DNA from 2 places in the uncultured Faecalibacterium sp. genome. Region 1 is predicted to be linked to the other one. Evidence: riboswitches for the same ligand, from Rfam matches in the RefSeq annotation. Region 1 holds a riboswitch; the other holds the start of a gene.
What was found. Region 1 has a riboswitch for FMN ahead of ribD (bifunctional diaminohydroxyphosphoribosylaminopyrimidine deaminase/5-amino-6-(5-phosphoribosylamino)uracil reductase RibD). Riboswitches for the same ligand answer to the same signal wherever they lie in the genome.

Region 1 (3,409 bases):
ACCGGCATTGCCCTCCAGAATGGCTGCAATGTCCTTCTTCATGCGGTCGTAGTCGTACTCCACGGCCTTGTACTGCCCATGCCACAGGCCGAAGAACACCGAGAACTCGCCGCCCAGTTCAATGAGCAAATTCTCATCATTGTGCGGGTTCTTGACCACAAAAGCCACATCCCCGTTTTCCATGTAGTCGAAGTCCGGCTCCTCATTCGTGTGCACGGTCACATGCTGGCTGCTCAGCGCCGCAAGCAGGTCCTCCTGCACGGCACTGGTATCCGGGATCTCATCATAATTGATATTTGCGTTCATGGGATGCTCCTTTTCTCTGTACTATTTGTGTTGTTATTTTTCACCAGACCGCACAGGTCTTCTTATTTTCCTTCATATTGCCGGATCATTTTTATACGCTGTGTAACAGAATCCATAAAACGGTTCACCCTACTTCACATTAGATCAATGCTTTTTGAATCTAACCATCGAACACACGACCTCGACACGATCCTTATTGTCCAAACTCAATTCAAGGTCATGGTCGATGATGGGCAGCTTGAACCGGACGGACTTCAGCCACTGTCCATTAGGCTGGCGTTCCGGGTAGATCTGCACCTCATCAATCAAAATCTCCACCAGTCTGCGGCGTTCCGCCTCGGTCATGGTGGCATAGAGCTTGTCGAAGCAAATCAGGATCTTATAGATGTTGTCGCCTGTGATTTTGTCGGCTTCAATGGCCTGCTTCTTTGCCCGGGCATCCATCAGTTCATTTTCCACCTCTTCGATTTTATCGTACATCTTATAAAGGCGGTCGTCAAGGTCGGATTTCCGGGCGATAAAGTGCCGGTCGTCCGGGTCAAGGCTGTCGATCTCCTCCATAAGCCGGGATTTTGTGGAGTAGTGCTGCCGTAGCTGCTTCTCATAGGCGGCGATTTCCTGCTCAATGGCAGTGGTATCTACCTTCATGTGTAGACCTTGATCTTTTCTGCTGCCATTTCCAGCACCTCCCGTTCGTACCGTCTTGTTCGGAATAGACTTTGCAAGCAAAGTCGTGTGCCAAAGGGCGCTGCTCTCGCCTGTCGGCTCGGTCAAGCGCTTCAAAATGCAACGCATTTTGAGGTTGCCACTGGCGACCCGCGCCCCTTTGGATTCTCCGTTCACATTGTCCTACGGACGATGTGATTTTATTGTTGTAGCGATTCGCTTCATCCCGGTTTCGTCCCGGTTTGCAGAATGCCCTTGCAATCCGAAAGGAGCCGTGCTATAATGCCGCTGTAATTGAATCAGAAATCTTCAGGGCAGGGTGCGATTCCCTACCGGTGGTACAGCCCACGAGCCGTAAGGCATGATTCGGTGAAACTCCGAAGCCGACAGTACAGTCTGGATGAAAGAAGATACCAAGCGCAGAGCCCGCACGGTTCTGCGCTTGTGGAGGCTGCTCTGGGATGCGTTTGCATTCTGGAGCTTTCTTTTTTGCACAAGGATCCCTTGTGTCTTTTCGGCTTGCCCTGAACGTTTTTGTTCAGGGCTTTTTCTTTTGGAGGCGACACGATGAACGACAAAGAGTATATGCGTCTGGCTTTGCAGCTTGCAAAAAAGGGTTGCGGATGGACATCTCCCAACCCGATGGTGGGTGCCGTGGTCGTAAAAGAGGGCAGGATCATCGGACAGGGCTGGCACCAGAGATACGGTCAGGCTCATGCGGAGCGCAATGCGCTGGCATCCTGCACCGAAGATCCGCAGGGAGCGACCCTGTATGTGACATTGGAGCCGTGCTGCCATTACGGAAAGCAGCCGCCCTGCGTGGATGCGATTCTGGACGCGGGCATTCACCGGGTGGTCGTGGGTTCTGCTGACCCGAATCCGCTGGTGGCTGGAAAAGGAATTGCAATCCTGCGCGCACACGGCATAGATGTGACCGAAAATGTTCTGCAAAAGGAATGCGATGCGCTGAACAAGGTGTTCTTCCACTATATCACCACAAAACGCCCCTTCGTTTCCATGAAATACGCCATGACGATGGACGGAAAAATCGCCACATACACAGGCGCTTCCAAATGGATCACCGGGGAAATTGCCCGGAATCATGTTCAACGGCAGCGACACCGATTCCGCGGCATTATGGTGGGAGTCGGAACCATCCTAGCAGATGACCCACTGCTGACCTGCCGGATAGAGGGTGGCCGTGATCCCGTCCGGATCATCTGTGATACACATTTGCGGACACCGCTGCAATCCCAGGTGGTCATGACCGCCAAACAGGTTCCGACCATTCTTGCGACCTGCTGCGGCGACCCGGAGAAGCAGGCGGCATATCAACAGGCCGGGTGCCGGGTCCTTTGTCTGGAAGCGCATTGCGGTCATGTGAATCTTCTGCAACTGATGGAACAGCTGGGGCAGGAGCAGATCGACAGCATTCTGCTGGAAGGCGGCGGAACCTTGAACTGGTCTGCACTGGAAAGCGGCATCGTGCAGCAGGTACAGGCTTACATTGCCCCGAAGCTGTTCGGAGGAAGGGATGCCAAAGCACCCATTGAGGGTGCAGGTGTCCCGCTTCCGGATGCTGCATTCCGCCTGAAGAACAGCCGATTGGAACAGCTTGGCAAAGATTTCCTGATCGAAAGTGAGGTGGAGTACCCGTGTTTACCGGAATCGTGGAAGAAGTCGGAACAATAAAGTCCATCAATCGGGGACAGCATTCCGCCGTACTGACTGTTCGTGCAAAAACGGTTCTGGAAGGAACCAGGATCGGCGACAGCATCGCCGTCAACGGCATCTGTCTGACCGTCAGGCAGCTCTTCCCGGATAGCTTTGCTGCGGATGTCATGCACGAGACCTTGAACCGCTCTGCACTTGCACAGCTCACCGTTGGAAGTGCTGTCAATCTGGAACGTGCCATGCCGGCCAACGGACGTTTTGGCGGACACATCGTAGCAGGCCATGTGGATGGCGTCGGACGCATTGCTAATATCCGAAAAGACGATACGGCTATCTGGTACACCATTCATGCAGATTCTGCGATCCTTCGCTATGTCGTTGAAAAAGGCTCTATCACAATAGACGGTATCAGCCTGACCGTGGCTGCGGTGGAACCTACGGGCTTTTCCGTGTCCACGATACCGCACACCGTCCGTCAGACGAACCTGAACCAACGGCACAAAGGGGATTTTGTCAATTTGGAAACCGATGTTGTTGGAAAATATATCGAGAGGCTGCTTCCATCAGAAACACCGAAGCAAAACACGCTCACAAAAGAAATGCTGCTGCGCTGCGGCTTTTAAGGAGAGTTTACGATGAACTTCAATACCATTCCCGAAGCTTTGCAAGATCTGAAGCAAGGAAAAATCATTCTGGTAACGGATGACCCCGACCGTGAAAACGAGGGGGACTTCATCTGTGCTGCCGAATTTGCCACCACCGA
Region 2 (3,409 bases), on a different contig from region 1:
AAAATCAATCATTCCCGGAGAAAAATCCACGTTTGATTGACTTTCTGCAGCACCGCACTTATAATAGTATATCAGTCTGTCGAAAAAGTTATTGTTTCTATAAAAGGAGAACTCATGTCCATCTCTCTTGAGCAGCTTTCGGCGCAGATGCGCCGGGGCGAACAGGTGCCGCTGCGGCACACCATGCAGGTGGTGCTCACACTGAGCATCCCATCCATCCTGCAGCAGATCGTGGTAACTGCGGTGGAGTACATCGACGCAGCCATGGTGGGGCATATCGGTGCATCTGCTACGGCATCCATTGGCATCGTCAGTTCCAGCACGTGGCTCATGCATGGAATGCTGGCCGGTCTATATATGTCCTTTGCCATTCAGGTGGCACAGTATCTGGGTGCAGACCGGCAGGACGATGCACGCGGTGTATTGCGCCAATCTATGATCTTCAACCTTGTGGTGGGCCTTGCAGCTGCGGCCTTCGGCATTGGCATCAGCCGTTTTCTGCCCGGATGGCTGGGCGCCGACCCTTCCCTGCAGGCGGATGCTTCGGCCTACTTTGCCATCTGGTCGGCTTCCCTGCCCTTTTTGATGATCATGGGAACCTACTCCTCCATGCTGCGTTCCTCCGGCGATGCCCTGACACCGGGCCTTATCAGCGTGCTGACCTGCGTGCTGGATGTGATCTTTAACTTCTGCCTCATCAATCCCACCCGTGAGATGGTGGTGTTTGGCCGCACAATGACCGTCTGGGGCCTTGGCTGGGGGGTACCGGGCGCAGCACTGGGCACCGCCCTTGCTACCGCTATCAGCGGTGTGCTGACCCTTGCCATCCTGCTGCTGCGGGACGGCCCGCTGTGCATCCGCAAGCCCGGCTCCTGGCACATTACCAAAGCCTGCCTGCAGAACCTGTGGAAGGTAGGCGCACCGCTGGCCGCAGAGCGTGCAGTTCTTTCCTCGGCGCAGGTGCTGCTCATCCGCATCGTATCCGGCCTTGGCACCACCGCCATTGCTGCCAACAGTCTGGGTGTGAGCGCCGAAAGCCTGTGCTACATGGCAGGCTATGGCATTCAGGATGCATCCCTTGCACTGGTGGGGCAGGCCGTGGGCGCAAACCGTCGGGATATGGCAAAAAACTTTGCCTGGCTGTGCACCGGCATGGGCATAGGCATCATGGCGCTGACCGGTGTTGGCATGTACATTTTTGCGCCAAACCTGATGGGTATTTTCACCGCAGATGCGGCAGTTATTGCGCTGGGCGCACAGGTGCTGCGCATTGAAGCACTGGCCGAACCGATGTTCGGTGCCAGTATCGTTGCCAGCGGTGCCATGCAGGGTGCCGGAGACAGCACGGGATGCTTTGTGCTGAACCTTGTCAGCATGTGGGGCATCCGGCTCACGCTGGCTTCCCTGCTGGCTCCGCATTTTGGGCTGGTGGGCGTATGGATGGCCATGAGCTTTGAGCTGACCATGCGCGGTGTGCTGTTCCTTGTGCGGCTGGTACGCGGCAGATGGCTGGACAAAGGGGCATTAGCCTGATCGACCGCTGGCGGATATATTTTCCTCTAAATAACAGCTCCCCGGCCGGGAACCGCACTGCGGGACCTGACCGGGGAGTTTTGCTGTGGTTATATGATTTGAGAAGAAGAAAAAATGGAGAACAAGTTACTTTCTGCCGTGCAGGATGGGAGACAGCGGCTTGTAGATCAGCATGCACAGCACTGCATCCAGCAGGCCTTTGACCAGCGTGAAGGGCATATTGAAGATGACAAGGCACTTGATGAGGCTGTCTGCAGAAGGCAGGATGGCCTGATACATGCCGAGGATGGCTTCCAGCGGCATGTGGTAGAACTGCACATAGGCCGGATAGGTGATGAAGTAGTTGGACGGTACGCTGAACACAGCCATGGCTGCAGCGCCTGCAATAGCACCAATGATGGCGGTCTTGCGGCTCTTGTGGTGCTTATAGATAACGCCTGCCACAGCGGAGAAAACCGCACCCAGCATGAAGTTGCACAGCTCGCCCACGCATGCAGTGGAAGTGCCCTTGATAACGATGTGCAGCAGGTTCTTCATAAAGCTGATGACCACACCGTACACCGGGCCGAGAGCAAAGGCACCCAGTAGAGCCGGCAGGTCAGAAAAGTCCATCTTGACGAAGGAAGGAATGAGCATCGGAATGGGAAACTCAATGAACATCAGGATAAAGGCCACCGCACTGAGCATGGCGGCAACAGTAAGATTGTGAGTCGTGCTTTTTTTCATGGTAATGATCCTTCCCGGGGTAAGATGCCCCTTACAAAAATTGTTCCGAAAGCTCTTTTCGTATCTTGTTTTTTGGAACGGGAAGGACAAATAGAAAAGCGCCCTGCTGCAACAAAAACACTGCAACAGGGCGCGTAGACAACGATTTGCCTGCCGTTTCTTGCATCCGGACTATACCGTTGGTCCCGGAGTTGCACCGGGTCAGCACCCTTGCGGGTGGTCGCGGACTTTACCGCCAGTGGGGAATCTCACCCCGCCCTGAAACGAACTTTCTGGCACAAAGTATAGCGTGGCAGGCCCAGCTTGTCAAGAGGGCATCTTAAAATTTGTGCAAAAAATGTCAAAGTAATTCTTTCAAGCTCCCTTCTCTGTAAGCTCTTGCCCGGGTGGGTGCGGTATGGTATCATAGATGGGTCGTATAAAATTCAGGAGGTTATCATGATCTTTTCTATTCGTGATCTTTCGTTTGAGTTTGGCTCTGTGCTGCTGGAGGGTTGGTTTGCACTGGCTGCGCGCGCAGGGTGCGCGCTGCTCATTCTGCTTGCCGCATGGCTGGTACGCCGCTGGCTGAGCAAAAAGGGCATTCCGGCACTGCTGGCCCGCAAGTGGCACTTTAACGGCACTCCCATCCTGCTGCGCAGCTTTGCGGTACCCATCCAGCGCATGTGCACTGCGGTTGGCGTATATCTGGCGGCAGCTTCCCTGCCCTGGGCCATTCCCGGCATTGCCAAGCTGCTGTTGGTCTGCTTCCGCCTTGTCATGACCCTGCTGGTCTGCGAAGGCCTGTATGCGGCATCGGATCTGGCCGACCTGCTGCTGGCTTCCTGCAGCCCGGAGATCCGCTCCAACAAAACACTCTGCTCTTTGCTGGACACCGCTTACAAGGTGCTGGTGATCGTGCTGTGCGTGGCAGCGTTGGCACAAGAAGTGGGCTTTCCCATCGGCAGCATTGTCGCCGGTGCCGGTCTGGTTGGTCTGACCATCTCGCTGGCCGCACAGGAAAGCGCCAGCAACCTGTTTTCCGGCATCGTGATTCTGCTGGACAAGCCCTTCTCGGTGGGCGACTGGATCACTGTGGGCGATGTGGAAGGCGAAGTGATCGACATCAACTTCCGTTCCACCCGCATCCGCTCGCTGGATAAAACCATCA

Region 2: linked by a shared signal. The riboswitch ahead of QZL71_RS01215 (ECF transporter S component) and the one ahead of ribD (bifunctional diaminohydroxyphosphoribosylaminopyrimidine deaminase/5-amino-6-(5-phosphoribosylamino)uracil reductase RibD) in region 1 are both predicted to bind FMN.

What each region holds. Positions count from the first base shown of each region.
Region 1 is NZ_FMFG01000033.1:12,407-15,815, reverse strand. It holds gene QZL71_RS10285 (hypothetical protein) at 1-306, opposite strand, end outside; gene QZL71_RS10280 (resolvase) at 451-954, opposite strand; FMN riboswitch at 1,274-1,388, shown strand; gene ribD (bifunctional diaminohydroxyphosphoribosylaminopyrimidine deaminase/5-amino-6-(5-phosphoribosylamino)uracil reductase RibD) at 1,540-2,664, shown strand; gene QZL71_RS10270 (riboflavin synthase) at 2,628-3,269, shown strand; gene QZL71_RS10265 (bifunctional 3,4-dihydroxy-2-butanone-4-phosphate synthase/GTP cyclohydrolase II) at 3,282-3,409, shown strand, end outside.
Region 2 is NZ_FMFG01000002.1:71,564-74,972, reverse strand. It holds gene QZL71_RS01220 (MATE family efflux transporter) at 115-1,533, shown strand; gene QZL71_RS01215 (ECF transporter S component) at 1,660-2,259, opposite strand; FMN riboswitch at 2,410-2,529, opposite strand; gene QZL71_RS01210 (mechanosensitive ion channel family protein) at 2,698-3,409, shown strand, end outside.